DNA from 2 places in the Alteromonas sp. MmMcT2-5 genome. Region 2 is predicted to be linked to the other one. Evidence: riboswitches for the same ligand, from Rfam matches in the RefSeq annotation. Region 2 holds a riboswitch; the other holds the start of a gene.

Region 1 (15,903 bases), on a different contig from region 2:
CCACGAACTTCGCTGACGTAAGCATTAGCAAGCGTAAGTGCGTCTTCAATGCAGTAGTCGTGCACAATGAATGCCGCTAATGCGCTGGCTAACATACAGCCTGTGCCGCGAAGGTTGCCGTTAGCGTATTTCGGCTGGCTAAAACGAAGAGTGTGAGAGGCACAAACAAAAATATCGCTTACATTTTTTTGCCAGTGGGCGTGACCGCCTTTCACGTACACGCTCTTTGCGCCTTTACCCCTTAGCCGATTGATTGCAGTTAGCAAGCTCGCTTCATCAACAACAGGCAAATGGGTGAGCCACGCAAGCTCATCGATATTTGGCGTAACGATATCTACCGTATTCAACAGTTCGTCAACTACGCTTTCGCTTAACTCACTCAGCACGCCACCGGACGAGGTAGACAGTACAGGGTCCCATACAACGAAGGGGCGAGGGTTAGATGTTTTTTGAATACGTGCACACAACAACAGCGCTTGCTCATCATTAGCAATAGCGCCAATCTTAATAGCGCGTGGCGGGGTATCTTCAAACAGCACCTGCCACTGCTGATTTAATGCCGACGCGCACATGCTTTCCTTACTAAGCATGATTGAGTTGGACTGGACGGTAAGCTGTGTAGTGAGCACACAAGCATGGATGTTCAGATCGGCCAATGTAATGGCGTCGCGGGTAACGCCCGCACCACCGCTACAGTCAACGCCTCCCACACACCACACTACAGGAAGTGCAGTGGTGAGGTTGTTGGATGCAGGGCTTATGGACGCTTTCGCCATCATGGTAGCTCTACCTTGCTATCTGCAGTGTGATAAAGCTCTGCGCCAGACTGATTGAAGGCCTGGGCCATCTCTTTCATACCTTTTTCTTTCTCAAACTCTTGCTGCTGTGCTTGTTTAGCCACATCGCGCACTTCCTGAGAAATTTTCATGCTGCAAAATTTAGGGCCGCACATAGAGCAGAAATGCGCAACTTTGCCAGACGCCTGCGGCAAGGTTTCATCGTGATAAGCGCGCGCGGTATGTGGGTCGAGAGCTAAATTGAACTGGTCTTCCCACCTGAATTCAAAACGAGCTTTCGACATGGCGTTGTCGCGAATTTGTGCACCTGGGTGTCCTTTCGCCAAGTCGGCAGCGTGGGCTGCAATTTTGTAGGTGATCAGCCCCTGTTTAACGTCTTCTTTGTTAGGTAGGCCCAAATGCTCTTTAGGTGTTACATAGCACAGCATTGCGCAGCCATACCAACCAATCATGGCGGCACCTATACCTGAAGTGAAGTGATCGTAGCCAGGAGCGATATCGGTGGTGAGGGGGCCAAGGGTATAAAACGGCGCTTCGTGGCAGTGCTTAAGCTGCTCTTCCATGTTCGCTTTAATCATATGCATTGGCACATGCCCCGGGCCTTCAATCATTACCTGAACATCGTACTCCCATGCAATTTTCGTCAGCTCACCAAGGGTACGTAATTCAGAGAATTGCGCGTCGTCGTTAGCGTCAGCTACGCTACCAGGGCGCAAGCCATCACCTAGCGACAGCGCCACATCGTACTTAGCGCAAATTTCGCAAATATCGTGAAAGTGCTCATACAGAAAGCTTTGCTGGTGGTGGCTTAAGCACCACTTTGCCATTATCGAACCGCCGCGCGATACAATGCCGGTTACCCGCTTTGCGGTAAGGTGTACGTACTCAAGCAGCACGCCAGCGTGAATGGTGAAGTAGTCTACGCCTTGTTCAGCTTGCTCAATTAGGGTGTCTTTAAACATCTCCCACGTTAAGTCTTCGGCTACACCGTTTACTTTTTCTAGCGCTTGATAGATGGGGACGGTGCCAAGAGGAACAGGACTGTTTCGCAGCAGCCACTCTCGGGTTTCGTGAATATTTCTGCCGGTAGATAAATCCATGATGGTATCGGCGCCCCAGCGCGTTGACCACACCAGCTTTTCTACCTCTTCTTCAATAGACGAGGTGACTGCTGAATTACCAATATTGGCGTTAATCTTTACTAGAAAGTTACGCCCTATAATCATTGGTTCTAACTCGGGGTGGTTGATGTTGCATGGAATAATGGCGCGGCCTGCGGCCACTTCCTGGCGTACAAATTCTGGCGTGATGGTATCGGGTAAATTCGCACCAAAGTGCTCGCCTTTGTGCTGTTGCGTCAGTTCGGCATCTTTAATGGCTTGGCGGCCCATATTCTCGCGAATGGCAATGTATTCCATTTCAGGGGTAATAATGCCCTGTCTTGCGTAGTGAAGCTGGGTTACGTTTTTACCTGCTTTTGCTTTTAGTGGTTTGCGGCTGCGAATAAAGCGGAAATCTTCGGTAAAAATGTCGTTTTCACGCTCTTTCGCAAAGCTTGACGAAACGCCCTCTAATTCAAGGGTATCGCTGCGCTCTTCAATCCACTTTTGGCGAAGTGGGTTTAAACCTTTGTGTACATCTATGTTTTCTAGCGGGTCGCCATAAGGGCCAGAGGTGTCGTACACAGGAATGGGCGGATTCGGCTCTAAAATAGGGTTGTCTTCGGTTCCACCCACTAAACTGTCGTGTTGGTGAATAAGGCGCATGGCCACACGAATATCGTCACGGCTGCCACACTCGTAGTGGCGTGTTGAATTTGGGTAAGCTTCGCCCGCAAGTTCATTAATGAATTGTTGTGCTTGTTGGCGCTGTTCGCGTCTGTTCGACATAGCATTTTACCTTGTAAATTTAGGTTCTAAAAATGCTTGTCAGGAGTGAAGGAGAATACAAAGTGTAAGTGTAGAAGGGGATAACTCCGTTACTTTAGCGAGATTGTTGGTAAAGGTTTTGGTGATTGCAGCCCTTTACACCCTTGATGTTGACTTGGCGATAAACTTAAACAGTTTACCTTGAGTGACGAGCAGCACCGTCATGGGTGTGTCTATATCAACAACAGCAAAACAACTTCGCTTCACAACGCTAAACTACGGTTTAACATTGTGCACATTGTATTTTCTTGTTCCCTTCGCAGGTATTAGCCTGATCAGGTTCTACGGATCCCACTTTCGCGGTCTCAGCTTACTGGGTTAACAGTGAAGCACTCCGACAAGTTGTTTAAGTCAATTCGGGTTGTTGTTGAAACAACCCGAATTGAGAATTCCTTTTTACTATATCTTCAATTTTACGGGTAATACAAGTACTACCAGAAAGCTAAATGAATATTCATCTAGCTGGCTAGCTGCTGACCTTCCTTGTAAAGCTGAAGTGCAGTGGCTGTGTCGTGCTTGCGTTCGCTAATTGCAGACAGCAGCAATAAGTCTTCTTTGCGCGACTTCATTTTAGTGGCTTTAAGCAGGGCTTTTTCTGCCAACACATCATCGCCTGAGTTAAATGCAACTTGGCCTAGCGTGGAGTATAGCGACACGTTTTCTTCGTCTTGCTTTATCCAGCTTTCAAGCAGTCGTAGTGATGGCGATGCATCAGGAATATTAAGCTGCGTGAACAGCGGAAACAGGGCGCTATTCGGGCCACGTTTTTGCCATTCAACTAGCAAATTCTGTGCGTCGGCATGCATACCTTGGTCAAGTAACTGTTGAATGTAGGCCGCGCGGTAAGCATCGTCGTGACGAAGCTTACGAGGTAGGGTTTCCCAATACGATTTAAGCTCGACAGCGCCTTGTTTGCTGGCAATTTCGGCAAACTTACCTTTGGCGATGCGCTGGCTCCATGTAGTGTAGTCTGCTTTGGGCAATGCTTTACGCCAGCCTGACAAATTTTCTTGAAGTACTTGCCATTTACCTAGCTTGGCAAGAATTTGCGCTTTTAACTGCACAACTTGCTTGTTTTCACGGTCTTGCTCGTCAAGCTCGTTAAGTTTCTCTAGTGCCGCATCGTATTTTTCTTCAGCCATATCAATACGCGCGTGCATGACCGTTGCGGCTACTTTCGCTTTTGGAAAGTCAGTTGCCTGAACAAGGAAATAACGGGCTTTGGCTAAATCGTTATTGGCAAAAGCAATTTGCGCTGACGCCAAATAGTTAACGCCTTCGAAATCGCCGTTGGTGGTTTTGCTTAGCGCCTTTTGAGCCGTATCAAAATCACCTGCAGCCATTGCGTGTAAGCCGTCGTAAAACGCACGCTTACGTTTGCGCTCACCCAAAGTGCCGAACCATTTATGTGAACCTGTGATCAGGCTTAACGCCCACAATACAAGTCGAGATAGTACGTACCAGGCAATGACGGCACCTATCACTAAAATACAAAAGCTAATCACCGTCATTTCAACAGCGGTATTACCCAGTGATATGAGTACGTAGCCCTTATCGCCTAACAACATTGGGCCAACAATTAGTGCAACAACGAATGCGGCTAATACCGCAAGGGCAATAGCTAACCATTTCATAGTGCACTAGCTCCTTGTCCGAACACCTGCTTAACGCGGCTATCCAGTAAACGCTCTAGCGGTTTTTGTGACGCTAGCTCAGTTGGGATAGGTCGCGAAATATCGGTAGCAATGAGGTTTTGTAGTGCATCTACAAAACCCGTTACCTGGCTTTTTTCTGTGTCGAACTTTTCAATAATTAACGTTTGAGCGTATTGAAGCGACTGGCTGTAAAGTCCTGCATCGCCCTGAAGCGCGGCAGTTTGCGCGTGCATAAGCTGCAGACGAAGCTGCTCTTTTGCTAGGAACTGGGCTTCTAGTGAAAGCACTGGTTCAACCGGGCCTTCAATAGTTTTCACCGTAAGAAAATCGTTCACCAGTGAACGCCACACTTTTGCAAGGTTCTCCTGCCAGTCGTCAGCTGACTCCGATAAGGTCGTGTCTTCTGCATTGGCGTCTTCTGGTTTTTCGAAGGTATCAAGTGGCAGTTTGTCAATTTGAGCAATCATGCCTGTAAGCGCGAGAGCGACGGAACTTTGTGATACAGGGTTAAGCTGTTGTAAGGTTTGAATATCTTCAGCAAGGTTTGCGCGAACCGGAAGTACCGATGGGTCGGCCAACGACTTTAAGCGTTTATCTGCGTTAACTAGCAGCAAAATTGCTGTGCGTACGTCGTTTTCCAACCAAAGCTTTCTGCCTGCCATGCGAACTAAGTAATCAGCTTCAGCAATGAGCCAGTCTGCCGGGCGGCGACCTTCCATATTATTTAGTTGCTCAAGCGTCGATTCAGCTTGCAGCGTCAGCTTTTCGTTTTGCGCTTTTAACTCGGCTACCGTGCTTTCTAACGTCTGGTTGGTGCGAGCTACTTTGTCGATAGAGGCAACAAGACCAGCGCGCTCACGCTCAATAGTGTTTAGCTGAGAGGTCGTCGTTTGAAGTGCAGATTCAGAGTCCTTGCTTGCCGACTGTTGCTGCATGTAATACCAGTAACCTGCGCCAGCCATACCAAGCACAATAAGGAAAAGGATGATTACAACAAACCACAGTAGACCATTTCCCGACGATTTCTTTTTAGCAGCACCCGATGGTGTTGATTCACTGTGCGTGGCAGAAGATTCGATAACGTCTTTTTCAGCTTCCACTTTCACGAGTTCCTCTTTTTGTGGGCTACTTTCATTGTTGTTGGCCATTCAATACTCCCAGTTATCCTTTACCCAGGCGATGAGTGCCTGATCGGTGGCTCGCTGACAAACCGCTACCTCTTTAATGCCTTGGCTAGTGAGGGTTTTGGCAATTCGATCACTCACTGTTAACCATTTAATAGATTTAAGTGCTTGGCCAAATTGCGCAATTAGTTGCAGTGCCATTGCTTCGCTTGTAGCGATAATGCCGCTAACTTCGCCCATTTTCCACCGTTTTGTGTAAATTGGGCTTGTAAGTTGCTCTCTCTTATAAACGCAAAAGCTATTAACTAAAATACCTTTTTCGTCTAATCCTGTGGCTATGGCGTCGCGCCCACCTTCACCCTTAATGATAACGACATGCTGACAGTTTGCCTCATTAAGTTGGTGCATTGCCAGTATACCTTCGGATGTATGGGCTTCGGGAATAGCAACCTGCGCCGATGAAAACGCCTGAAGTCCCGCTTGTAATTTTCGTGCAGTGGCATCGCCCACAGCTATGATCAATGGTAATTCGTTAGCCGTTTCGCGTAAGCCTTCAATAACGGTGTCTACAGCATATACGCTGGTAACAACAATTGCGTTTACTGCATTTGACGCTAAAAATTCTGCAGCAGCTTTTCTTTCAGACGAAATATCAATGATGTTAGACGTGGCAATGCCTACCGCGTCAATTCCGGCTTTTTCAAAGGCAGAAGCGCTTGCTTTTAACTTTGGCAGTGGGCGTGTAAACAGCAACATACTATCGAATTTTCATCCTTTTATTTTACTGCGTAAACCTGCACGCATTCGACAAACTATAACTTAGTTATAAAGCGCCTTTAAGATTTCACCGGCACCTTGCTCAAGAAGGGATTCCGCTACTTCAACACCAATATCTGCGGCTTTTTCTCGCGACGCTGTAGCAGAAGCAAAGAGCAGTTCTGAACCATCTGGCTTACCAACCATACCGGTTAGTGTCAGCACATCGCCATCAAGCGTGGCAAAGCTACCAATAGGTACTTGGCAGCCGCCTTCCAATCTCTCGTTCATGGCGCGTTCCGCAGTAACGCGTGTATTGGTGTCCGTATGGTTCAGCGCCTGTAGCAACTTAATTAGCTCTTCATCGTCGTTACGGCACTCAATACCTACGGCACCTTGTCCAACGGCGGGTAGTGAAATATCAGCGGGTAACGGCATGCGAATACGAGATTCCATTTCAAGGCGAATAAGGCCAGCAGAAGCTAAGATAATGGCGTCGTACTCACCTGCGTCTAGCTTGGCTAGACGAGTATTCACGTTTCCGCGCAGGTCCTTGATGATAAGGTCAGGGCGATACTTGCGAATTTGGCATTGTCTGCGAAGGCTAGACGTACCTACTACTGCGCCCTGGGGCAGGGCATCTAAACTGTCGTGGTTATTTGAAACAAAAGCGTCGAACGGGTTTTCTCGCTCACAAATAGCGTGAAGGCCAAAACCTTCAGGAAATTCAACGGGTACGTCTTTCATAGAGTGCACGGCAATATCGGCACGGCCTTCAAGCATGGCAATTTCAAGCTCTTTTATGAAAAGTCCTTTACCACCAATTTTCGCCAGAGGTGTATCTAAAATTTTGTCGCCCTGCGTGCTCATAGGCACAAGCTCAACGGTCATTGACGGATAATGCTCCAACAATTTTGCCTTCACATACTCTGCTTGCCAAAGCGCTAAAGCACTTTTTCTAGTAGCAATTCGAACGGTGCGGGTAGTGTTGAGGTGACTCATGGCTATTCCAAACTATATAAAAAGAAACTAAAACGATGTATCACATAACGTCATACGATATATCCCGTAGTATACGCATTTTCTGTATTAATGTTTGAAATTAGGCACAGTTTTCTCCTTGGTTATTATTGAACATTCAGTCTATGCTGAAAGGAATAATGGTTAATTAGTTTTAAATGCGGAGATAAGTCTTTTTATGGACAGTTCGTCGTTGCGTCAATTACTTAGAAGTGCCCAGCAAGATGAAGCGGAAGCAAAACGAAGGCGCTTAACGCTATATTTCATATCTTATGTTGGTGGCACCATTATGGCGTTTATGGCGTGGATCAACATGGGTACAAACAACCCATTGCTCGTTGGAACGCTGGCGGGGTCAGCTGCTTTTGTGTACGCCAATGTGGCGTTATCCCATATGTTCCCTCGCGTTGATGTCTTCTATTATCTAGCAGGCTTAGTGGTAGCATTTACCATAAACGGCTTGGTTTACACCGGCGGCCTCAATAACACCGGGCTTTATTTTATCTTTCCCCTGCTTTTTATTCAGATAATTGTTGTGCGTTTTAAGCCCGCTATGGTTTACGTGGCAGTAACTCTGGGTATCGCTATTTTTATGCTCTACAATCAAGAAAAAATAGTGGCTGAGTACCCAGCAGAACATGTTTCCCGTTTCCTAATCGCTACGTTCTGTTTCATTTGCGTCGCCTTTATAGGTGAAAATTTCTGGCATCAAAGCAGAAAAGAAATGCTGCGTGAAAATTTAGAGCGCATGCGTCAGGCTAATACCGATCCACTTACAAAACTTCCCAATAGGCGGTTTCTTGAAGCTGTTTTTTTTGAACGCGCAATGCAAGATCCCGGTGCTCATTTCCCATTAAGTGCGGTGGTGGTAGATATTGACCATTTCAAAACAATCAACGATACCTATGGCCACGATATTGGTGACGAAGTGCTTATACACATCACTCGCCTAATGAAAGAAGCAGTAAGAACTACTGACGTGGTGGCAAGAACCGGTGGTGAAGAGTTTTTGGTCCTATTCCCTCATGCAACGTTGAGCCAAGCGGTAAAATTAGCGGAAAAAATAAGGAAGGTGGTTGAAGCTAATCCGTTTGTAGAGGGTGATGTGAATCACTCGATAACCGCAAGCTTTGGTGTAGCCACAGCGCTTACTGATACAAACTTGCACGCTTGTTTGAAGCAGGCCGATGACAACCTTTACAAAGCTAAAAATGCGGGGCGCAACAGAGTCGTCGAATAGTTTTGGAATAAACATGAAATAAAGAAGAGACGGAAGGCGCGACTTTTCAATCGACAGACGTGTACCCACTTACGCTAAGAAGAAAGCTGGCTTTTGTTGCTTCACCAGCTTTCTCTTTTGTTTAAATACTAGGGCCTGTTGATCTTTATTATATGAACGTAATTTGCAGCAAGAACCAACAGGCTCTTAAGGCATTACCCTAGAACTTTTTGAAGCCAAGCACTTATGTCGTTAAGCTCTTGCATACAAACATTGTGCTGCATGGTGTAAGTCTGCCACGTGGCATTAAAGCCACTTCCGCTCAGCGTTTTAAACGCAGCATTGCCCATAAATACCGGCACCACTTCGTCTTGCTCACCATGTGCCATCATAATTGGCGTTTCACGGTTTATATCGTTTGCTTCGCTTCCAAGAAGTGATGGCTCGCACATGTAGGTAGATAGAGCGATAACACCTGCAAATTTATTGGCATATCTAGGTGCTAAGTGCAGAGCAATAACACCGCCCTGAGAAAATCCTGCAAGTACAATACGTTCGCTAGGAATGCCACTTTCAATTTGTGCTTCGATAAGCGCTTCTACCTGAGCAGCCGACTCTTTTACACCTTCTAAGTCCGCACGGCTTTCAAAATCTAACGATTTGATATCGTACCAAGCGCGCATTCTCATGCCGCCATTGATAGTCACAGGGCGTTCTGGAGCGTGAGGAAAGAGAAATTTAACCGCCATTGATTCGGGTAATTTTAGCTCGGGCACAATAGGCGCAAAACCATGGCCTGAATCGCCAAGACCGTGAAGCCAGATAACGCAGGCATCAGGCGTAGTGGATGGGTTTATCTCTACGCACGGCAGAAGTTGCTGAGTCATGCTTTATTTCCTAGTTTTGGGGTCAGAGTACATTTAGGGCCAGAAAAAGTACTCTGACCCCATTAATTTTTGCTGTGGTAACCCATCGGCATAAGCTTGGTAAAGTGATCCAAGTTTTCACTATGCAATGAAAGGTACGGCACAACCGCTTAATATGCTATCATTGCCACTTGAAATCACCACATTTTGAAAGAATTTTAATACCCTATGGCTTCACTACTCGGCAACTTATTCATTCTTGCAGCTCCTTCTGGAGCAGGAAAATCAAGCCTTATAAAGGCGCTAATGGAAAAGTATGAAAGCAATACAGCTACGCCAATGCAGGTGTCTGTATCTCATACAACACGTCAACCTCGTCCGGGTGAAGTCGACGGCGTGCACTACCATTTTGTGAGCCGAGAGCAGTTTGAAGCGCTGATTGAACAGGGTGTGTTTTTTGAATACGCAGAAGTATTTGGCAATTATTACGGCACATCCCGCGTGACAATTGAACAAACTTTGCACCGTGGCATTGACGTATTTCTAGATATCGATTGGCAGGGCGCGCGCCAAGTTAAAAAGCTTATGCCAGACACATGCGGTATTTTCATTCTTCCGCCTTCACTCGACGTGCTAGAGCAGCGTTTAAATAATCGCGGTCAAGACAGTGAAGAAGTCATTGCAGGGCGTATGGCGCAAGCCGTAGCTGAAATGTCTCATTTCAATGAATTCGAAAGTGTAATTATCAACGACGACTTCGCGACTGCATTAAACGATTTGGAAGCCATCGTTACAGCACAGCGACTTCGCACGGGAAAACAACAAATGCGCCATCAAGTGCTATTGGACGAACTGCTCGGTAGCGCGTAAGCTTAACTTAACAACACGTGTTTTGTTTTAGCATCGAACGATCGCTGCATAAATTGCATGATCTGACTGCTTCAAATTCAAACAAAACGCTAGGATCGCGCCACGTATCTGTGTATACTACGCGGCCGTTTTTTGAATAACTTGCTCAACCTAATTTTCGGAGAAATACATGGCTCGCGTAACTGTAGAAGATGCCGTAGATAAAATTGGTAACCGCTTTGACCTAGTGCTTGTTGCTGCACGCCGTGCACGTCAAATTGCCACTGAAGGCAAAGATCCTATGGTTGACGTTCAAAACGATAAGCCAACTGTTACAGCACTTCGTGAAATTGAAGAAGGTTTGGTAACGGCTGCTACGCTTGAACAAGCAGAACTTCAAGCTCAAGAGCAGCAAGAACATGCTGAATTTGCATCAGTAGCAAACATCCTATCTGATCAATAAAACCTCTTTTTAACGGTTTTATCGGTATTTTAGCGCCAGTGCTTTGAAAAAAGCACTGGCGCTTTACTTTTGGCGTATTGGCTTCTTGCACAATTAAACGTATTCTTAGGGTTGTAACGTTAGATAAGGGTCACGCTTCACTGTGTATTTGTTTGAAGGTTTAAAGCAGAAAGTTTTAGAGTACTTACCAGCCGACCGCGTTCAGTTGGTACAAGAATCTTTTGTGCTTGCGCAAGAAGCGCATGACGGACAAATGCGTTCAAGCGGCGATCCGTACATTACTCACCCAGTTGCAGTTGCCGGTATTTTGGCTGACATGCACCTTGATCACGAAACGATCATGGCGGCACTCCTTCACGACGTTATTGAAGATACCCATTACAGCAAAGAAGACTTAGCCGAAGCTTTTGGCGATACCGTTGCTGAACTGGTAGAAGGTGTTAGTAAGCTAGATAAACTCGCGTTTAGCACTAAACAGGAAGCGCAGGCGGAGAACTTCCGTAAAATGATGATGGCCATGGTGCAAGACATCAGGGTTATTCTTATCAAGCTTGCTGATCGCACGCACAACATGCGCACGCTCGGGTCATTACGACCAGACAAGCGCCGCCGCATTGCGCTAGAAACGCTAGAGATCTACGCGCCAATCGCCCACCGCTTGGGTATTCACGACATTAAAAATGAGCTTGAAGATTTAGGTTTTCAGGCCATGTATCCTATGCGCCATCGCGCACTAAAGTCTGCTGTGCGCCAGGCCCGCGGTAATCGTAAAGAGATTATCGAAAACATTCGCGAAGAGCTGAACACTCGTTTAGACGCCTACCAAATTGAGTCGAATGTATTGGGTCGCGAAAAACACTTGTATTCCATTTACCGCAAAATGAAAAACAAAGAACTTATGTTCAATGAGGTAATGGATATTTATGCGTTTCGCATCGTTGTTCAATCGGTAGATAACTGTTATCGCGCCCTCGGTGCTATGCATGGGCTGTACAAGCCTATTGAAAACCGTTTTAAAGATTATATCGCTATCCCTCGAACCAACGGCTATCAGTCGTTGCATACGTCATTAATTGGCCCGCACGGCATTCCTGTGGAAATTCAAATTCGAACCCAGGAAATGGACCAAATGGCAGACAAAGGAGTGGCGGCGCACTGGCTTTACAAAGAGCCTGGCGATAATGGCACCACTGCACAGCTTCGAGCGCGCAAGTGGATGCAAAGCCTGCTTGAGCTTCAGCAATCGGCCAGCTCATCCTTTGAATTCATCGAATCGGTAAAAACCGACCTGTTCCCTGATGAAATTTACGTATTTACACCAGACGGACGTATTATCGAGTTGCCAATGGGCGCAACCGCCGTTGACTTCGCTTATGCCGTGCATTCCGATGTGGGTAATACCTGCGTAGGTGTGCGCGTAGAGCGCAGAAACTTTAGCTTAAGCAAGCCGCTTGAAAACGGTCAAACCGTGGAAATTATTACCTCGCCGAAAGCGAAGCCTAATGCGAACTGGCTAAACTTTGTTGTGAGCGCTCGCGCGCGAACCCGTATTCGTCAGTATCTGCGTAAACAGCACTCTCAAGAAGCGGTCAACATGGGTAACCGTCTACTTCGCCATGCGTTAGGCAGCGTGAAATTAGACGATATTCCAAACGAAGATATCGAACGTGTGGTGGCCGAAACTAAGCATGCTAATTTTGACGATTTGCTAGTAGATATCGGGCTTGGTAACGAGCTAAGCGCAATTGTAGCGCGCCGTTTATTGGGTGAAAGCACAACAGACTTATCAGACAAGAAAGGTAATGTGGCTATTCGCGGCACAGAAGGCCTGCTTGTTCACTATTCTCGTTGTTGCCATCCTATTCCAGACGATGAAATTGTAGCGGTTTTAAGCCCAGGCCGCGGCATGACTATTCACCAAATTGGGTGTAACAATATTCGCAAGCTTACGCGAGAAGAACCTCAACGCGTATTGCCCATGCAGTGGGACGACAACCCGCAAGGCGAATTTAAAGCGTCATTGCGTATAGAGTTGTTTAACCATCAGGGCACACTGGCAACTTTAACGAACACCATTTCAGGGTGCGATTCCAATATCATTGGTCTGCAAACTGAAGAGAAAGAGAGTAATATCTACTTTATTGACCTTGAACTTACCACGCACAACCGTGTGCACCTGGCTCGCGTAATGAAGAAAATACGTACCATGCCGGAAGTTCAAAGAGTGTCTCGTCATAGTCAATCACGACACTAATTACTACACTATTTAGGAACTACTATGTCTAAGTCTATTATTCAGACCGATAAGGCACCTGCTGCTATTGGTACTTACAGCCAAGCAGTTAAAGCAGGTACTACCATTTATCTTTCAGGGCAAATTCCTCTTGTTGCTGAAACTATGGAAATGGTTTCTGACGACTTTGAAGCGCAAGCTGTACAAGTTTTTGAGAACATTAAAGCGGTGTGTGACGCTACGGGCGGCACTACAAACGACTTAGTGAAGGTGAACATCTTCCTTATCGACCTAGGTCACTTTGCAACGGTTAATGAAATTATGAGCCGTTACTTCACCAAGCCTTACCCAGCACGCGCAGCCGTTCAGGTGTCGGCATTGCCTAAAGGTGCACAAATTGAAATTGATGGTGTAATGGAACTGCCGGAGTAAGCCATGTCACCTGAGCGTTACCAACGCATAAGACAAGTGCTGGAAAGAAGGCAAACAGATCTTACGGTTTGCCTTGAAAATGTACACAAGCCGCATAACGTATCTGCAGTAGTGAGAACCTGTGATGCAGTGGGTATTCATCGCGTTCACACCGTGTGGGAAAAGAAATACCAGTTTCGTCGCGGCACCGCTATGGGCAGCCAACAATGGGTGCGTCAAACCAATCACGATAATATCAACGACGCGATGGCTGAATTAAAAGGTCAAGGTATGCAGGTGCTGGTAACCCACTTATCTGATACCGCTGTCGATTTTCGTGATATTGATTACACCAAGCCTACGGCTATTTTGTTTGGTCAAGAGAAATACGGTGCCTCTGATGAGGCGAAAGCCGTTGCCGATCACGACATTGTTATTCCTATGATGGGCATGGTGCAGTCGTTGAACGTATCGGTAGCCGCAGCGCTAGTACTTTACGAAGCCCAGCGCCAACGTACTATTGCAGGTATGTATAACACCCAGCAGTTACCAGAAGAAGAGTGCCAAGCATTGGCCTTTCAAAATGGTTACCCGCGTTTGTATAAACTTTGCCAACGCAAAGGTTTGCCTTTGCCTGCTATTAACGCCATTGGTGAAGTGGATGCCGACGATAGCTGGTGGAAAGAAATGCAGATCACAAAAGCAGAAGCAAACGCGCTAGAGGCCGACTAGGGCCTAACCTATTGGTAGCACTTTTAGTTTTGCTCGTACTTGTATAGGGGCCAGCGTAAAAAACTGGCCTAAAGCGTACTCGCCAACCCCTCAACAATCCTTTACACTTCTTTTCCTATAACATGTTGAATAACACCAGCTTGTGCCAATTCAAAGGTTAAATAGTTAATGTTCCAAAAGAAGGATATCGCTTGATGCAAGCACTGGCCACTACACCCATTACTGCGCTTAAAGGCGTAGGCGCAAAGGTGGCAGAAAAGCTTAACAAAATAGGTTTGTTTACCCTTCAAGATATTCTGTTTCATCTTCCTCACCGCTACGAAGACAGAACCCGTATTTATAGCGTGGCAGAGTGCCGCCCGTTTACTCATGTAAGCGTGCAGGGCCAGGTAATGAGCGCCGACATTCAATATGGCAAGAAGCGCATGCTGGTGGTCAAGCTTAGCGACGGTACGGGTACCATAACCTTACGCTTTTTCCACTTTGGTGCGGTGCAGCGTTCAATCATGACACCAGGCAACACGGTGCGCTGTTTTGGAGAAGTGCGTACTGGCAAGTGGGGCATTGAGATGATGCACCCAGAGTTTAAGCTTGTGGATGAAGACGCGCCACCATCAGAAGAATCACTAACCCCGGTTTATCCCACTACCGACGGTGTAAAACAGCTAACCCTTCGTAATTTGACTGACCAAGCTTTAAAGCTTTTGGATAAAGGGGCGCTGGCCGATTTGCTGCCCGACGGTATTTACGATAATCAAATAAGCCTGAACGAGGCCCTTCATCTGGTACACAGGCCGCCGCCTGATGTCGACGTTCACGAAATGGAAGAGGGGTTGCACCCTGCCCAGTATCGGTTAATTCTTGAAGAGCTGCTGTCTCATCACCTTAGTGTGCTTAAAGTGCGAAAGCTATCAGATGCGCAGCCTGGCATTCCCATTAAGGTGAATCAGCCGCTTATCGATAAAATGCTTGCCCAATTACCATTTTCACCAACGGGTGCTCAGGCTCGCGTGGTACAAGACATTCAAAAAGATATGCAGCATGCGCGACCCATGATGCGCTTGGTTCAAGGAGACGTTGGCTCGGGTAAAACCTTGGTTGCCGCACTGGCAGCGTTATCAGCCATTGGGGCAGGGCATCAGGTAGCGTTAATGGCGCCCACAGAGCTATTGGCAGAACAGCACGCCAATAACTTTCGCGGATGGCTAGAGCCTTTGGGAATAGAGGTAGGTTGGCTTGCCGGAAAGCTTAAAGGCAAAGCCCGTAATGAAGTATTAGCGCGGTTAGAAGCCGGTGATATTCAAATGTTGGTGGGTACCCATGCTATTTTCCAAGAAAGCGTGAACTACCAGCAGTTAGCGCTGGTTATTGTGGATGAGCAGCACCGTTTTGGCGTGCATCAACGGTTAGCCCTTCGTGATAAAGGTGAGCAACAAGGCCGCTATCCTCACCAGCTGATCATGACGGCAACGCCTATTCCAAGAACGCTGGCCATGACGGCCTATGCCGATTTAGACACTTCGGTTATTGATGAATTGCCACCGGGCAGAACACCGGTACAAACTGTGGTGCTGCCGGATACACGCCGCGCTGATGTGATAGAGCGAGTGCGTCAGGCCTGTAAAGAAAATGGTCGGCAAGCGTATTGGGTGTGTACGCTTATTGATGAGTCGGAAGTGTTGGAATGTCAGGCAGCAGAAGACGCTGCGGTTACCCTGCGTACCGCGCTGCCAGACTTACACGTTGGCTTGGTACACGGGCGATTAAAACCCGCTGAAAAAGCGCAGGTTATGGCTGACTTTAAAGACGGAAAGCTGGATTTATTGGTCGCAACTACCGTCATTGAAGTA
Region 2 (15,903 bases):
AATTAATCGCTTAGAAGGCGGACGTTGCCGATACCATAGAGTGTCGATAAGCAGCATCCAAAGCGGTGTAGTGTAAATAAGAATACTGGCCGTGCCGGCAGGAATAAACTGCAGTGAGACAGTAATAAGCCCCATTGATAGGATAAACTGGAAAAAGGCAACGACAAACACCACCGAGCGATCTTTACGATTGAGCACCGGTAAACGTTTTTTGGTGATAAGTACAAACAGCGCGAGTACGGGAAGGCTTAACAAGAAGCGCAAGCACACCATCCATACAGGCCCTACAATCTCAAGCCCTAATTTCATGCCTGGCCAGTTAAGTCCTAAACACAACACCGCAACCAAAAGCATTTTAATGCCTTTTGATTGCTCTTTTTCCGCCACCGATGATGAAGACATGCGTTTTAAAAAATCCAATTACACGAACTGCGTTAAGAGAAGTTTCTACCGCCTGGTAAGCTGAATGTAGGCGGAGAATTTTGAGGGCGCAAATATAAGTGAATTAGCAAGGGATTAAAACCTTCCTGACCGTGCAAAGACGCCAATTTATCGACCAAATGGTCAACTTTTTAAAACCTTGTGGAAACTTTGCTATACGGGTGGTTAATCACTGATAAACACTATGACTTATAGGTACAATGCAACAGACAGCAGCTTCCGCTCCCCTTTTTCTATTTTGCTAACGCTGTGCATGTACTTATCTGGCCGAAAAAAGTAAATGCGGTTAAAGAGATTAAAGATGACTTTCTCTGCCCAAAATTGACCGCCGCGCTTCGGCTTTTTTAGTACTACATTAAATTTAAAGTAACGCCCGCTGCCCATAGGGTCATTATGTTCTAACACGCTATGACCCTCTTTGTAGGTAACCACATTTATAGCAAATCGTTTTGATGAGATTAAAGCCTTGTTGAGCACTTTAGCCATGCTATTTCTACCTTGATTGATGGGGACGTGTTCTAATTTAAACACGCACGGCTATGGTCTGGAAGCGTATGCTGAGTTCAGATAATGCTTTGATATACGCGAAACGTATATGCCTAGGATTACAAACACTAGGCTAAGGTGGGATTTGTCCACTTCATGATTTTAGCGTTTTCTTTTTGTGCGCTGTTTCCATTACTCTTGTCATGCCCGTTATCATTATTTTTTACGGTGTAATAATTTTTGCGGGTTTCTATATGCTGAAACCCCGAGCTCTCATAAAGCGCAATAGCAGTATGGTTACTTTCACGCACTTCTAGCCACATTTCACGCATTGCATTTTTTACCGATGTCTCAATGACAAAATCAACTAAAGCGCGACCTACCCCCTTGCCTCTTGCGCCACTGTCTACCGCAATATCCATCAGCGTAGCTTCATCAACGACTTCAAGCATGATGGCATAGCCAACAATCTTGTCATTTTCAAAGGCAAACACCCCGTAATAGGGTTTGGTGAAACAATCCGCGAAGGTACTTAGTTTCCAAGGCGACACTTGTGCCTCTTGATGGATAGCATGCGCAAGTTCAATGTGCTCGTTAAAGCCTTGTGGCGGTACGATTGTTAACTTCATCGACGCGACTACTGGCCGTTAGCGGAGTGGTTTAATTCGCGTGCTGCGCTGATAAGCTGCGCCCACAGTTCCCGTTTCTGCACAGTTGAGAGTTTTAGCGGTGTGGCTGGCAATACAATGGCCGTTTCGGTTACCGATAGCGCACGGCCAATCATTATGGTGTTAGCCCACTGTGACGGTATACCCAACTGAACACAGGCTAGCTGCAAGTCCTTCAGCCATTGCTGTGATTTAGCTTTCTGTTCGGCACTTAACGGGATACCTTCAGGCGATACCGGCCCTTTTGCGCCAATAGACTTTGTTAAAGACTCTTGCGAGGTAACCGCATTGTCGAAAGACGGCGAAATGTTGTGTGACTGTGAAGCACCTGTTTCGCTTTGCCCTGCTTTCCCGTCATTGTGCGACCCGCCAGGTGGGGAAAGTTTTGCTGCCCCGCCGTCTTTAGGCTTAGCCTTATCTTTCGCGCTACTGCCAACATTTGCTCTCAACTGAGCAAGCCGTGATTGCTTTTCTTCTTGAGATATTGGCTTTGAAGGCGGCTTATTGGTTTGCGCGTTTTGGCTGTAGGGTAACTGTGTCGATGAACTATTTGTACTGCCGACGTTGCGTTGTGCTGCATTGGCGTTGTTTTGTTTCGCTTGGTCTTCCTGCTTTAGCTCAGTGTAGGCGTCTTTGGTGATCCAAACAGGGATCCCCATTTCCTGTAAAACCGCCTGCTGATATGAAGTAAGAGACATTGCGTAAAAACACCTAACGTGAATAGTTCATTATATTTGTTTAGTTTACTAAAGTTGCAGGCTTGGTTGAATAACTATCGCGTTCTTTTGCTTGGATTGTACTTGCTCTTTGATGCTCAAGCGCTAATTCATAAGCGTTATTCGCGAATTTAGAATACCTAGCCCTTTGTATAAGAGGAAATAAAACAGCTGCAGCAAATTAAGCACTAGCAACAGAAACCAATAAAATTTAAGAAGAATTTAACAAAGAAACGATTTAGGATTTGAACGTAAACGTTCACAAGAAGAGAAAGTGGCAGGGGTGGAGGGACTCGAACCCCCAACCATCGGTTTTGGAGACCGCTGTTCTACCAATTCGAACTACACCCCTAGCGCGCTGTGCATTATACGGATGACATTAAAAAGGTAAAGCCTTTTTATCACTACCATGCACTGCATGCTTAATTAACACGCAATGCGCTGTTTTTTCAATCGAATAACACCAAATAGGCTTTATCCATCACCTGTGTTTTGTCTTATTGCCCGCTTTTAAACCGACTTCTATGCAGCGTCACTTTTAAATGCGGAGCAGTTTATGACAATTAGACCTTATTGGCGTTAAGCGCAGCAAACCACAGGTCATTAGTGATAGCGACAATCTCGGTGTGCAGATCAAATTTCGCTATCGCGTCGTGCTCATCGATATTCATTAGCTTGGCGTAATGCTTAACGAGCTCTCTACTTTCATTGATTTCAAGTTTATTGATAAGGCAGCAACTTGCTAAATCGAAGTAGCGGTTTCCCATGGCGGCATATTCCCAATCAATAATTTTGAGTGAGTTATCTGCGCTCAGTAATAAGTGATTTGTTAGCAAGTCATTATGACATAACACATAGTCGTCATCGTCTTGTTCACTTTTTATTACTTGTTTCCGCAATGATTGGGCTTTTAGATAAAGCTCACTGCTCATATCGAGCTGTGCAACATTAATATAATGCTGCCATCTTGATGCTAAATCTAATGGCCTAGCGGTAATGGGCAAAGAATGAATACGAGCGAGGGTGTTGGCCAGCTCAAGCATTGAAAGCGTCGCACTGTCACTGTGCTCTAGCCACTGCTCAACCCAGATGGTTTCATCATCGCTTAACCATATAGGTTGCGGCGCTACTCCCAACCTATAAAGCTGTTGCTGCAAAGCAAATTGGTGCGCACGATTAACCCCACTAAAGTCATCATCGCCCATCCATTTCACCGCTAAGTCGACAGGGTTATGAGCCGACTTTAGTTGCCCACTACTTTGAAGATTATTTGCTATCAAGGCTAACTGACTATCTGCGAGCTCTTGAACGCGGTAAACGTGATTTACCGCTCCAGCAGGGTGTGACGAAATTTTCGCACTGTCGCTAAGATTAAGCGCCTTTTGCAGCGTGGCGATGATATCCAACCTGTTCACCTTGTTTTTTATATTGTACTAGCCACTGGTAATACCCAAATACCGCAAAACCAACATAGCCTAAGAACAGGCAAGCAGATAATGCATAACCCACTTGCAGGTATAAATAGGCGGACGCTAAATTGATGAAAAACCAATAAACCCAGTTTTGCAGGATTTTATGCGCCACCATAAATGTTGTGACTACACTCAATAAATTAATGCTCGCATCTAATAGTAGGTACTCACTATTGAACTGTGAGCCTGCCACCTCAGACAGAACCCAAGCGAGCAATAACATACTCGGCACAATGAGCAAATGAGCCCAGAACGGCCAATGAAGCACTGGCTTAACATCGCCATCTTCCGCTCCTTTCGACCACTGATAATAACCGTATCCCGCCATTATCATATAAAAGAAGTTAAGCGCAGACTGAAATGGCAAAGTCACCTGCCAAAATAGCCAGGTGTAAATTGCGGTACTCACAAAAGCGCACAGCCAACACCAGCTGTTCTGTTTTGCGGCTAACAGCACATAGGCAATAGCGAGGACAACCGCTACCCACTCTAAAAGCGAAGTAGCGGCAATTTGTGAGGTAAACTCAGAAAAAAAGCTAGCCATTAAGATGATTTTCTAGATTGCATGGCATCGAAGTTTAAGAACTTGGCCACGAAAATAGCTTGCCCCACTTCTTCATGGGTTCTTTGCATTTCTTCACCAAGTACTTTCATAACCACACCATAGTCACCTGTAACCTGCGTGCTGGTTGAACTTGTTGAAACTGCAATATCACTATAGCTATTTAACCTATCAATGAAATCTTGAATAGGTGGAATGTATTCGTTAACCAATGGGTACAACGACAGTTCAACCATAACTTGCATGTCTGTTTCCTTTTATTTTAAAACGCGTACTTAACAGTAACGCCAAACTGACGACCGTTACCTATTTGGTAATATGGCTCATCGAAAGCATACTCATCGCGAGGGTCGTTGCTGAAACCACCGAACCCACGGGTGTAGTACTCACGATCAAACGCATTTTGTACCCACAGTGATGTCTGCCAATCACCGTGTAGCACCACAATCTCCGAATTAACCAGCGTAGTACTTGGCGAGGTTACATCATGGCCGTCAGAAAAACGGTATTCGCTTTTGTAATCTACATCTACACGCCAAAGCATGTTATCTGTAAGTGCGTACTCACTATACAGGTTTGCGGTCCACTTAGGTGATTGAGCCTGTCTTTGCTCAGACACTTCAGTACCGTCTGCAAGCGTATACCCTTCAAAGGTAGCGCTTAGGTAACCAACACTTGCATCAAGCTGCCATGCATCACTAGCAATCCAGCTAAGCTCTAGCTCGGCTCCTTTGTTTGTTCCTAAATCAGCATTATCAATAATATCTACGAACCCTGCCGTACCGTCATCACGAGTGATAACGTCAAAATCGCTCACCTGAGTATCTTTTCTATCCATATAGAAAATTGCAGCGCGAGCAATTAGGTCAGGTGTAAATAATGGGCCCTTAACGCCTACTTCGTAGTTCCAGTTATACTCTTCGTCGAAGAATCGCTGATTGTCATTCACGCGGCTGTCGGGGTTAAAACCTGCACCTTTATATCCGCGTGAAATACTGCCGTAATAGAAGTGATCGCCCTGTGTATACTGAAGCGCGATTTTCCCGCCTACCATGGTGGTGTCGAACGCGCGAGTAAGCTGGTTGTTATCAGCGTAATCAAAATCGTAGTTTTCTACTCTTAACCCTGCTACAAGTACTAAATTTTCGTTCAAACGACTTTCAGTCTGAGCATAGATAGCGGTCGTCGTAGGCGTGTATTCACTGGCAAAGTCACTATCCAAATAAGTGTACTGACGTAGCAGCTTTTCTTCCGTGCTTTTATAAAATACGCCTATTGTCCAGTCAGTCATACCATCAAAAAGTGCGGCACTGTCAGAGGACACGAAACGCATCTCGCCGGTCTGTGTTTCTACATCACGAAAATAGGCGTCAAAAGACGTATAACCCCACGGGTGAAACCCTGTGAATGTCCAGTCTTCATCGTAGCCATAAGCAATATTGTGAGAAGCATGGGTGGCAATTAGAATAAAGTCGCCCGCTGCTGTATTGGTTGTAGAGCGCGCGCTAACAGCGTGGGTTTGGTGTTCGTCAAATCCTGGTTCATCAGACAGCGTTTTGTTGTCATTGTCTAGCGAGAATGCATCGTAACCGTTATCGATATCGTACCAGCGATAAGTAAGTGCAAGTGTGGTTCGCTCATCTACGCTGCCTTCAACGGCAAAGCGCAGTGCGGTTTCATCGATATTCGCGGTATCGCTTCTATTTAAGAACGTATTTTCTACAAAGCCATCACTGCGATTATGAACCAGCGCAACACGATAGCCCCAATCCGTGTTGATATCATCACCAGTGGCGCCTTCAATACGGTAACTCTCTTTGTTCCCAATGCGGGCTTCAACGTAGTCTGGGGCGTCGCTACCCACGTCATTACTGGAGAGTTTAACCGCTCCGGCCAATGCACCTGTGCCGTATAAGGTAGCCTGAGGTCCGCGATATACCTCTAGTTGTTTAGTATCAAAAATAAGACCTGCCGCAGCAAGGCCTGAAAAATCAAATTCATCGACGATAAAGCTTACAGAAGGATTGATAGGCTCGGCGAACTGACTACGCTCTCCAATACCGCGAATTTGCACGAAGCGGCCGCGAGACGCACCAGCTGCAAAGTTTACGTTTGGAATACTGTTTAGCACACTGTCGATATGGCTCGGCTGTCTACTGCGAAGACGCTCTTGATCTAAAATGGTCGCGCTAGCACTTAACTGGTCGAGTGTAGTTTGACGAAAATCACCAGATACGATGACGCGCTCAATATCTGATGGCGTGCTATCTGAAGTGTTACTTACATTGGTTTGTTGCGCATAGGCCGCAACGGAACTAGCAAGCAGTGAAAGTGTGAAAAGTGTTTTATACATGGGATCTCTTATTCTTATTTAAGAAAAAAGATCCGGGTCTAACGGCAGGTGATAAGGCTATATTGTGAACCATCCCTACGCCGGTATTATCCGGATCAGGTTTAAGGGTTCCCACGAATGTGGATCTCAGACCGAAAACGGACACCCCTTGGTATAGTGTTGCGCTGCTCAAACTAGCAAACTCAACTTCTGCGACGGAGTCTACCAGTTCGATACACGCCGTCAAGCAGATAAGACGTTAAGCTAACGTAAGGTTTTATATATGATATAAGGCGTTGAAAGCTGAGGGCTATTCAGCGTCAATATTCATATTTAGGCGACGTACTTCATCGTCAGTTTGTGCTTTTAAAACTTCCAACGTTTTGCCGTGTGCCGTCGGTTGACGCGTACCAGGGTCAACCTTTACGAAAACGATATCGTCTGCAAAACAGATGGTTTTCTTGGTTGCTTTGTTGCGTACCAAGCAGCTTACGGTAATAGACGTACGGCCTACAGCTTTAGTTTCTAGACCAAACTCTACGATATCACCCTGCATAGCCGGTGATTCGAAACTAATTTCACCAATATGCTTAGTTACCAAGCAATTAGTTTCTAGCTGACAAATAGCCCAAATTGCAGCTTCTTCGTCTATCCATTCTAACGCGCGGCCACCGAACAAAGAATTGGCGTAATTAAGGTCGTTTGGCATAACTAGACGCCGAGAAAGAAAGCGCATTCGAATTCCTCATAATAAATCGCTACTATAGCGTTAGATTATACCGAAAAAACTGATTCATGGCGCTAACTCAATTACGCGAATGGCTATTAGCCCCCTACTTTGAAAATAGCGGCGAAAATGGCTGCAAAAAAAGCTCTCACGCTTCGCACTTATCAAACGTGACTTGCCCGCTTCACCGGAGAATGCTTGTAATATCTGGCAATGATGATTTTTGTGAAGCTGCCATACGTAGCGTTCAAGCCTTTGTAGATGAAGTTTCATCTATAAGCGTTGTGAATTTTGCTGGCGATACACTTAAGGGAAAGAACCGCAAACAAGTGCTGGGGAGCGAATGTGACATTGCCACATTAGACTGTCGCGATTCATTCAAACCTGGCGACGTGATGGCAGTGGCGGGTATCGTTAAACGCAGTGGTTGTTTAATACTTATTTGCCCTGCATTGAGTGAATGGGTTAACAATATTTCGGTCTCGTTCCTGTCGGAGGGGTTTACGCTTAAACAGAGTCGATACCTCGAACGTTTTATAAAGCACCTGCGTAACAACGACTACGTGGCATTTCACACTGAAGAAAAAACCACGCTTCCAGATACGGCTATGTACCGTATTAGCGAAGGCTTAACATCAAACGTCTATAGAGGCTCACTATTTAAATCAGAAGAGCAAGAGCAGGCATACAGTCGTTTATATCAAGCACACTCACTTAATAAACTAAACGCGCTGATTACCGCCCCAAGAGGCAGAGGCAAGTCATCATTATTAGGTATATTCATTGAAAGCCTAATCAGACAGGGTAAAAATGTACTATTAACCAGTGAACGCTTTGATAATGTGAAGAACGTGCTTTCACGTATTCAACAGTACGAAATAGCTGGTGTCAGAACACAACAACCATCCACCGCTAACATTCAAACCCAACTATTCCTTGGTGATAAGAATGAGGCAGCGACGTTTGGCAGTGTAAAATGGGTGCCCCCTGACAGTGCCTTGTTATATACCACAGAAGATGAAAAGTACGACGTTGTAATTGTTGATGAAGCGGCTTCAATCCCCCTCCCGGATGTATACCGGATCATAGCCAACCACAAGCAGTGGGTGCTTAGTACTACGCTTTTGGGTTATGAAGGTTCAGGCAGTGGTTTTATTCACAAACTCATCCCTAGTTTACCGCCATCAGCTATCCATTTAAGACTATCAACGCCGTTACGATGGTTCGAACATGATCCCATTGAAGCCTTTTTCAATACGACTTGTTTATTTGAGGACAGAGATGCGGCGCGCAATATTGGCGAGATTAATTTCAAAAACAGTATTAACCCACCGATAGATTACGATTTTTCCATAAGTTCGTTTAAAAGCATTTCCGAAGAGGCGCTTCAGCAAATAATGTCGCTACTTTCATTAGCCCATTATCAAACTACGCCCGATGATTTTATGCGCTTGATGGATAGCCCGGATGTACTTGTTGCCATACTTAAATTCAACGACAACGTGATAGGTGCTGCAATCATAAACGCTGAAGGTAGCGACTACCTGAACGATACCGCATTGGGGATTGCGTCTGGAAAGCGTCGTCCTAAAGGGCATTTAGGTGCACAGCGACTTGCTCTGTTGTCTGCTGATGCAAAAACAGCAACGTTTAGATATTGGCGTATTAACCGTATTGCCGTCGATACGCTTGCGCAGAGTAAGGGTATGGGCAGTTACTTGCTACAAAGAGTTAGTGATGAAGCCAAGAAGCAAAGTATTGACGCTATCTGTACTTCTTATGGAACGACACTTAAGTTAGACAGTTTTTGGAAAAGAAATGGATTTGAGATTGTAGACTATGGGCGAAAGCCTAATAAAGCCAGTGGCGAAACCAGTGCACTAGCGTTATATCCTCATTCCAACAGAGCAAAAAAACTGCTTTCTGAATTGGTAGCGCTAAAAGAGAGCTTTAAATTCGATAACCAGTTAGACAACGTGCCAATTAGCATACTGACAATCTATGTAGAAAAGTTAGTACATTTTACCCAAGGCACACGCACTTTAGATGATGTTTGGCCGATATTACATAAAATTGCGCGTTATGCAGAGACTCAGCCTACACCAAGCGCAAATACTCAACTGAACAAGCCAAATAACACAATACTGTATACGCTATGGCGTCTTGTTGAAATCATTAACACGAAGCGCTTTCTCAGAAAAGTACTTGCACATTCAGATATGAATGCGAAGCAACTTGTTTCTACATTCAACGAAGAAAACCTAAAAGCAAGTGGGTTAAAAGAAGTCACTATTATTATAAGAGAAGCACTTCTGCCTGCTTTCAAATAATAGAAAGTCTGTAGCCTGAAAGTACAAATAATCAGCTTGGCGTAGAGCCACTATACCTGCGTTAACAAGCCGCGATTACGAACATTTTAATTCTAGCTGAGTGGGTAATGACCTATGCGGACTGGTGTTAAAGCCCTATAAATAAAACCCCATTCGAGAAAAGCTCACTTACTAAATTAAGGGCAAAAAAAAGCCTCCCAAAGGGAGGCTTTTTTGCTAAAACCACATATTAGATACTAATACCGCGGTTCTTCGCTTTTTCCTTGATATAAGGTTCCCACGCTGCAGCGTTGCGGCGTAGAGAGCGATCTTTCTTAGCTTCTTGTACGTGCTTGTAAGCAGACTTGAAGTTACCTGCGTAGAAGTTCGCTTCCATTAACGTGAAGTGAATCTTCTCAGGGTCTTCAGCACCACGCTCTAGAGCATTCTCTAGTGCTTTAATAGCGCCTTTGTAGTCTTCCGCTACAAGTAAAAGTGTACCTTGCTTACGATAATGCTCAGGGTCTGAACTCTTAGCAGCAGCTTGTGCATACAAGTCGGCAGCTGTTTTGAAGTTCTTTGCCTGGTGATAAGCATTAGCTACGTTTGCTAACATATCGGCATCATTTTTTAGCAAGCCTTCTTTCACGTGCTTTTCAAGCAACTTGGCCGCCTTGTAAGGCATACCGTTACTTTGATAAAGCTGAGCAAGCGTCTTTATTTCTGACTCTTTCTCTAGATAGCCCTGCATATAAGCAAGTTCTAGCGTTGAAAGACCTTTCTTATAGTCTTCAACTAAGATGTAGAAAAAGCCAAGACGTGACCACCAAGTTTTTTCCTGAGGGAAAGTTCTAACAAGATCTTCCGCCACAGCAACCGTTTCAGGGTACATCTTACGCTCGTAGTAAGAAGTTAGCTTTAATACATACGGGTTTTTGTTTGGCTCTTCATACAAAGCAATCGCTTTGTCTGCTGGCTCAACCATCTTCGCTAGTTGCTTAGATTCAAAGTAAGCCTGTGCCAAACGCGTATATACGTCTGCGTCTTCTTTACACGTGAAGTCCATCCACTTGTTATACCATTTAATGGCATCAGTGTACTTCTCTTCCTGCATGCTCAAATCACCTAGTAATTTAAGTGTTTGAGAGTGTTCAAGGTCGTTTAGAACTTTTGGTTCAACTGATTCAACCAAATACCCTAAAGCTTTACCACCTTGACCTTCTTGCGCAGCAAGTAAGTTACCAATAAAACGCTTTACGTAAGCTCTATCGAAATCGTCAGATGCGTCGATTTCGTAAAGTACGTTTAGTGCTTCATTAACTTGGTCTTCATTGTAGAACTCAAAAGCTTTCTGAACTTTTTTACCGGTACGCTCACCTACAAGCGTTGTTTTTCCTTTCTCATATCCAGGACAAACAACAGGTGCTGACTGCGCTAGGGCAGCGGGTGCTGAAAGCACCGCACCTGCGCCTAGCACTAAAGCAACGGCTGACATTTTGAATGTACGTTTCATCATGATCATTGCTCCAGTTTAAAGTCTAGCTGTACGAACATGCCAGGTTGCTTAACTGGCTTGCCATCAACGATCTTAGGCTTGTATTTCCACTTACGTAGAGCACGACGTGCTTCACGGTCGAATACGCGCTTAGGTTCAGCTTCGATAACTTCGATATCTTCAACACCACCAACTTCGTTGATAGTGAAAGACAGTCTTACCCAACCTTCACGACCGTCACGGGCTGCATCAGGCGGATATTTCGGGTCGATACGAACGATAGGTGTTGCTTCACCATCACGCTGCATTGCACCAACACCACCGATGTTTACACCAACACCACCTGTGTCGATAGCTGGAATAGCTAAGCTAAAGCCATCTGCATCAGGTTCCGCTGTTTCCGGCTCTACTTGCTCCATTTTAGGAGGCTGTGGAGGCGGAGGTGGCGGTGGTGGTGGAACACGAGTACGCGTCTGCGTCTGGTCGTCTGGTTCCTGCATTACAATATCGATAACCGGTGCAGGCGGTACTTCGTCTGCTGGTCTAGATGAATTTTCAATCAACTTGGCCATTAGAACGAAAAGGGCAAATGCAACACCAGCACCTAAAAGTATAGATACAATTATACGTAACATCTTATCCCCTTGCCGCTACCGAGACTCGGTTAACGCCAGCGGCTTTAACCTGATCCATAATCTCAACTACTAAACCATGCTTCGCTTTTACGTCAGCTTGAATGATTACGTAGTCAGTAGGCTGCTCGGTAAGCAGTCTTTCAATATTCGCTCTTACGCTGTCCGGCGCAACTTCACGCTTATCTAGCCATACATTTCCGTCTTCAGTTACGGCGATGAAAATGTTTGCATTTTTGTGAAGAATCGCCTGGCTCGCATCTGGCTTGTTGACTTCGATCCCTGCTTCTTTAACGAAAACAGTGGTAACGATAAAGAAGATCAGCATGATAAACACGATATCCAACATGGGCGTCATGTCGATCTGTGCATCTTCTTCCTCGGTTCTGACTTTTCGAGCCATAATCTCTCTCTCTAATGATGTGGCAGGCTATCAACTAGCCCTTCTCTTGCCAGCTTCACTTTCGCTTCAAGACGTGAACTGATGAACAGTCCAGATAGCGCGGCTACCATTCCCGCCATTGTCGGGATCGTTGCCATAGAGATACCAGCTGCCATTAGACGAGCGTTGCTGGTGCCCTGTGTTGCCATTGTCTCGAAAACACTGATCATACCGGTTACTGTTCCAAGTAGACCGATTAGTGGACACATTGCAATAATGGTTCTGATAATCAGCATTCTAGCGTTAAGGTCGTCTGACGCTTGAGAAATCCACGCGTCACGGATTCTATGCGCATACCATGATGTGGTATCTGCTCGGGCATCCCAATTCGCGATGATGTTTTTCTTCACCTTTGGGAAGACCGAGGTTAAATACCAGTAACGCTCAATCATTAAAACCCACATGAGAAAGAGCGCGGCAGCAACGAAGTATAGTACGTCACCGCCGGTAGCGATAAAGTCCCTGACCGATTCGAATAATCCAATCAGGTAATTCATATTACGCTTTCTCCGACTCTGAGTGAGCAGCTACGATACCCGCAGTTTGCTCATCAAGAATGTGGATGATTGACTTGCTACGAGAAGCTACGATGCTGTGAGTAAGGATTAGAGGCAGAGCCGCGATAATACCTTGAGCAGTAGTTACAAGAGCCATAGAGATACTTCCTGCCATCATACGTGGGTCACCTGTACCGAATAGTGTGATGGTTTGGAATGTCTCGATCATACCTAGTACTGTACCTAGTAGACCTAGTAGAGGAGCAATCGCTGCGAAGATCTTGATAACGTTGATGCCGCTTTCAATTTTTGGAAGCTCGCGAAGAATCGCTTCATCAAGTTTAAGCTCAAGGTTTTCTGCATCAGCAGTCTTGTTCTCTTGGTAAACTTTAAGGATACGACCTAGTGGGTTACCTTCTGAAGGATTGTTTACGTTCTTAAGCTGTGAACGCATTTTTCCACCAGTGATCGTTAGTGTGATCATTTTGTAGATACCAATTAGTAGGCCAATCGCAAGCATAATTGTGATTGTGTAACCAACTGGACCACCAGCATGATAACGCTCAGACATTGTCGCTTTTTGCTTCAATAGACCAAGGATTGCACCTTGAGAAGGGTCAGCAAAGAAAGGAACAAAACCAGAACTAGCGCCGATTAGTTCGTCAGCAGAAGCTACAAAGTGACCATCTGGTTGACGACCAAGAGGCTGAACAACTTCAGCTTCAGCGTCATACGCTAGGTAACCAGCTTCACCAACAAGGTTGAAAGTACCAACACGAACAACTTCTTGCTGTGAAGAACCGCCGTCAAGGTTAACAACTTCTGTAGTGAACTTAACTACTTCACCGCCTTCAGTCATTTCTTTCTGAAGAGCAAACCATAGGTCTTCAAGTTCTTTAATGTTTGGAAGACCTTTAGAGTCTTCTGACATTTCAGCAAGGAACTGACCACGGCCAGGGAATTGTGCACTTACGATTGATGTAGAGATACGGCCGTAAGCTTCAGAAGATGCTTGACGTACCACACCGAACATTTCACCAAGTGTACCTGTAGCTTGGTCTAGCTCAGCAGCTTTCTCGTTTAATGTAACTTCGTTGTCTGAGAATTGCTTCTGTAGACGGTCACCACGAGCTTGTTCAGCTTTAAGATCTGCTTGTGCTTTGCGAAGAAGTGCTTGCTTGTCAGCACGTGCTGATTGGAACTCAGCTTCGCGTTGCTTATCTAGGCGAGCTTCAGAAACGCGGTTCTGTTGAACCTGGTCTAGAAGGTCTTTCAGGCTCTTTGCTTCCTGAGCCTGCGCTCCGGTTGCTGCAACTGCAACTGTCGCAGCGGCTAAAAGAGATTTGAATACTGGTTTCATTAACAATTACTCCGCTGCGCTAATTGGTAGTTTAATCAGATCCGCAGGAATGACGTTGTTAGCCATTTTAACTGCGTCAACAACTGAAGACAGATACTCGTCACCCAGTTTTTCCCATGCGCGGCTTTCGTTGTTCCATACCCATGCGTGAGTTTGGTCTAGAGAAAGTGCAACTAGCGCCGTACGACCTAGGTTAAAGAAGTCAACAGTAACTTCTGTGCCTGCGTCGTCGATAGTACCTTGGTAAGAGTTGATCTTAGTACCGTATTCAACTTCTACTAGGTAAGCTTCTAGTACCTGACGGAACTGTTCTGAAACAGTTACGTTAGAGTTAGCCATAAGGTCGCGAAGACGCTCAACACGCTGTAGACGCTCGTCTAAGTGAATTGGACGGTCTAACTTGATGAACTGCTCTAGGCTGTCGATCATGCGGAACATAAGAGGAACGATGCCCTGCTTAGTTTGTTCGATGCTGTCGATCTGACGTTGTAATGAATCGATACCGCGTTGCTGGTCTGCAACTAGGCTTGCGATGTAATCGTTGTAGATTTTAAGGTTTTCTGTCTCATCTACTGTTTGACGATACTCAACAAGTAGTTCTTGAGACTGTTCAAACAACGTATTGATTTTTTCTTGAGATTTCGCTGCAGCCGCGTGGATTTTCGCTTCTTCTTTATGAAGATCTTCAAGCGTATCTGCAGAGACTGCGCTACCTGTTAGTGCGAATGCACCCATAACAGTAGAAGCAATAAGAGTTCTCTTGCTCATTTTGGACATAGTTCCCAACCAAATTTCTTATTTGAATCCTCGCCGATAGGAAAATATTCGGGCAAGGGGCGTATAAAACTTTCACAATTTTGTTTCAGGAATGTAGTAATGATATGAAAATGCACTACTACGAACGTGATATGTTCACACGGATTACTCGGTAGAGTCAAGTTAGCAAAGCACTTGTACTTGAGAAGTGGAGCTTAATTGTACACTCAGCGCACAATTAATCACCTTTTATGCAATTGAAATGTTAATAATTTAACTTGTGAAATACGTCATGCATAAAGATTCACAGTTAACGAATACAAACACGTCGGATTACTTCTTTTTTTGTGCCTGAATTATCGTGCCGATTAAGCCTCGTTTATCAGTCACGTCAGAAAAGGTGATATCAACAAAACCATTACACACTAATTTACTTTTGAGTAACGTAACTTCACTAGCATCTCTCGCCGCGTTGATTAAATCAGATAATCTAACACCGTGAGATTCTAATTCTTTATCGTATTCTTCAAAGATAGCCTTTTTCCGTTCAAACGACACATTTGGATTCATAACCGTCTTCAAGAGTTTGGGGAAATTAGTATCGTACAATGCTTGCTGATGTTCGCTGACAAGGTTTCCGACTTTTTCATTCAGCTCTATTCGAATACTCTCTCTATCCTGAGCGGTCTTTTTAGCGTTGCTTAAAGCGCTTACGAGCCGCTTGATATTAATGCATCTTCATTTTCTTTTTCAAAGCACTCAGATAGCACTTTGATTTAAACGTAGATGCTTTCGCCCCTCTCCACTTTCTGTTTGTGAACGCCAAATATTAGTTTTCAGTCAATAGAAGTCAACTTATGTCAAGCGTAAAGATTTAGAGCACACCATACCTTTCTGCAATAGCAAACAACAGTGATGACTTCATTATATGTTAACTGAAGAGACCTATTTTTGTGTTTCGAAAAAAGTATATTTGCTTGTTAAAGCCTGTTCTAAGCAAATATCTTT

The links. A riboswitch is a leader RNA that binds a small molecule or an ion and turns the genes downstream of it on or off. The one in region 2 is predicted to bind thiamine pyrophosphate.
Region 1: linked by a shared signal. The riboswitch ahead of thiC (phosphomethylpyrimidine synthase ThiC) and the one ahead of MHN09_RS01170 (TonB-dependent receptor) in region 2 are both predicted to bind thiamine pyrophosphate.

Annotation. Positions count from the first base shown of each region.
Region 1 is NZ_JAKRFB010000005.1:50,315-66,217, reverse strand. Features, by position in the region: gene thiE (thiamine phosphate synthase) at 1-779, opposite strand, end outside; gene thiC (phosphomethylpyrimidine synthase ThiC) at 776-2,686, opposite strand; TPP riboswitch at 2,961-3,072, opposite strand; gene MHN09_RS04910 (heme biosynthesis HemY N-terminal domain-containing protein) at 3,184-4,359, opposite strand; gene MHN09_RS04905 (uroporphyrinogen-III C-methyltransferase) at 4,356-5,528, opposite strand; gene MHN09_RS04900 (uroporphyrinogen-III synthase) at 5,529-6,260, opposite strand; gene hemC (hydroxymethylbilane synthase) at 6,324-7,262, opposite strand; gene MHN09_RS04890 (GGDEF domain-containing protein) at 7,459-8,520, shown strand; gene MHN09_RS04885 (alpha/beta fold hydrolase) at 8,715-9,386, opposite strand; gene gmk (guanylate kinase) at 9,594-10,235, shown strand; gene rpoZ (DNA-directed RNA polymerase subunit omega) at 10,405-10,677, shown strand; gene spoT (bifunctional GTP diphosphokinase/guanosine-3',5'-bis pyrophosphate 3'-pyrophosphohydrolase) at 10,820-12,931, shown strand; gene MHN09_RS04865 (RidA family protein) at 12,956-13,342, shown strand; gene trmH (tRNA (guanosine(18)-2'-O)-methyltransferase TrmH) at 13,346-14,053, shown strand; gene recG (ATP-dependent DNA helicase RecG) at 14,248-15,903, shown strand, end outside.
Region 2 is NZ_JAKRFB010000001.1:245,801-261,703, reverse strand. Features, by position in the region: gene MHN09_RS01210 (DMT family transporter) at 1-402, opposite strand, end outside; gene MHN09_RS01205 (hypothetical protein) at 631-927, opposite strand; gene rimI (ribosomal protein S18-alanine N-acetyltransferase) at 1,056-1,556, opposite strand; gene MHN09_RS01195 (alanine acetyltransferase) at 1,565-2,293, opposite strand; tRNA gene MHN09_RS01190 (tRNA-Trp) at 2,587-2,663, opposite strand; gene MHN09_RS01185 (phosphotransferase) at 2,875-3,726, opposite strand; gene pnuC (nicotinamide riboside transporter PnuC) at 3,683-4,327, opposite strand; gene MHN09_RS01175 (hypothetical protein) at 4,327-4,590, opposite strand; gene MHN09_RS01170 (TonB-dependent receptor) at 4,608-6,698, opposite strand; TPP riboswitch at 6,754-6,857, opposite strand; gene MHN09_RS01165 (hotdog domain-containing protein) at 6,988-7,413, opposite strand; gene MHN09_RS01160 (GNAT family N-acetyltransferase) at 7,473-9,734, shown strand; gene MHN09_RS01155 (tetratricopeptide repeat protein) at 9,964-11,229, opposite strand; gene MHN09_RS01150 (energy transducer TonB) at 11,232-11,843, opposite strand; gene MHN09_RS01145 (biopolymer transporter ExbD) at 11,845-12,243, opposite strand; gene MHN09_RS01140 (MotA/TolQ/ExbB proton channel family protein) at 12,255-12,779, opposite strand; gene MHN09_RS01135 (MotA/TolQ/ExbB proton channel family protein) at 12,781-14,139, opposite strand; gene MHN09_RS01130 (DUF3450 domain-containing protein) at 14,146-14,907, opposite strand; gene MHN09_RS01125 (hypothetical protein) at 15,229-15,465, opposite strand.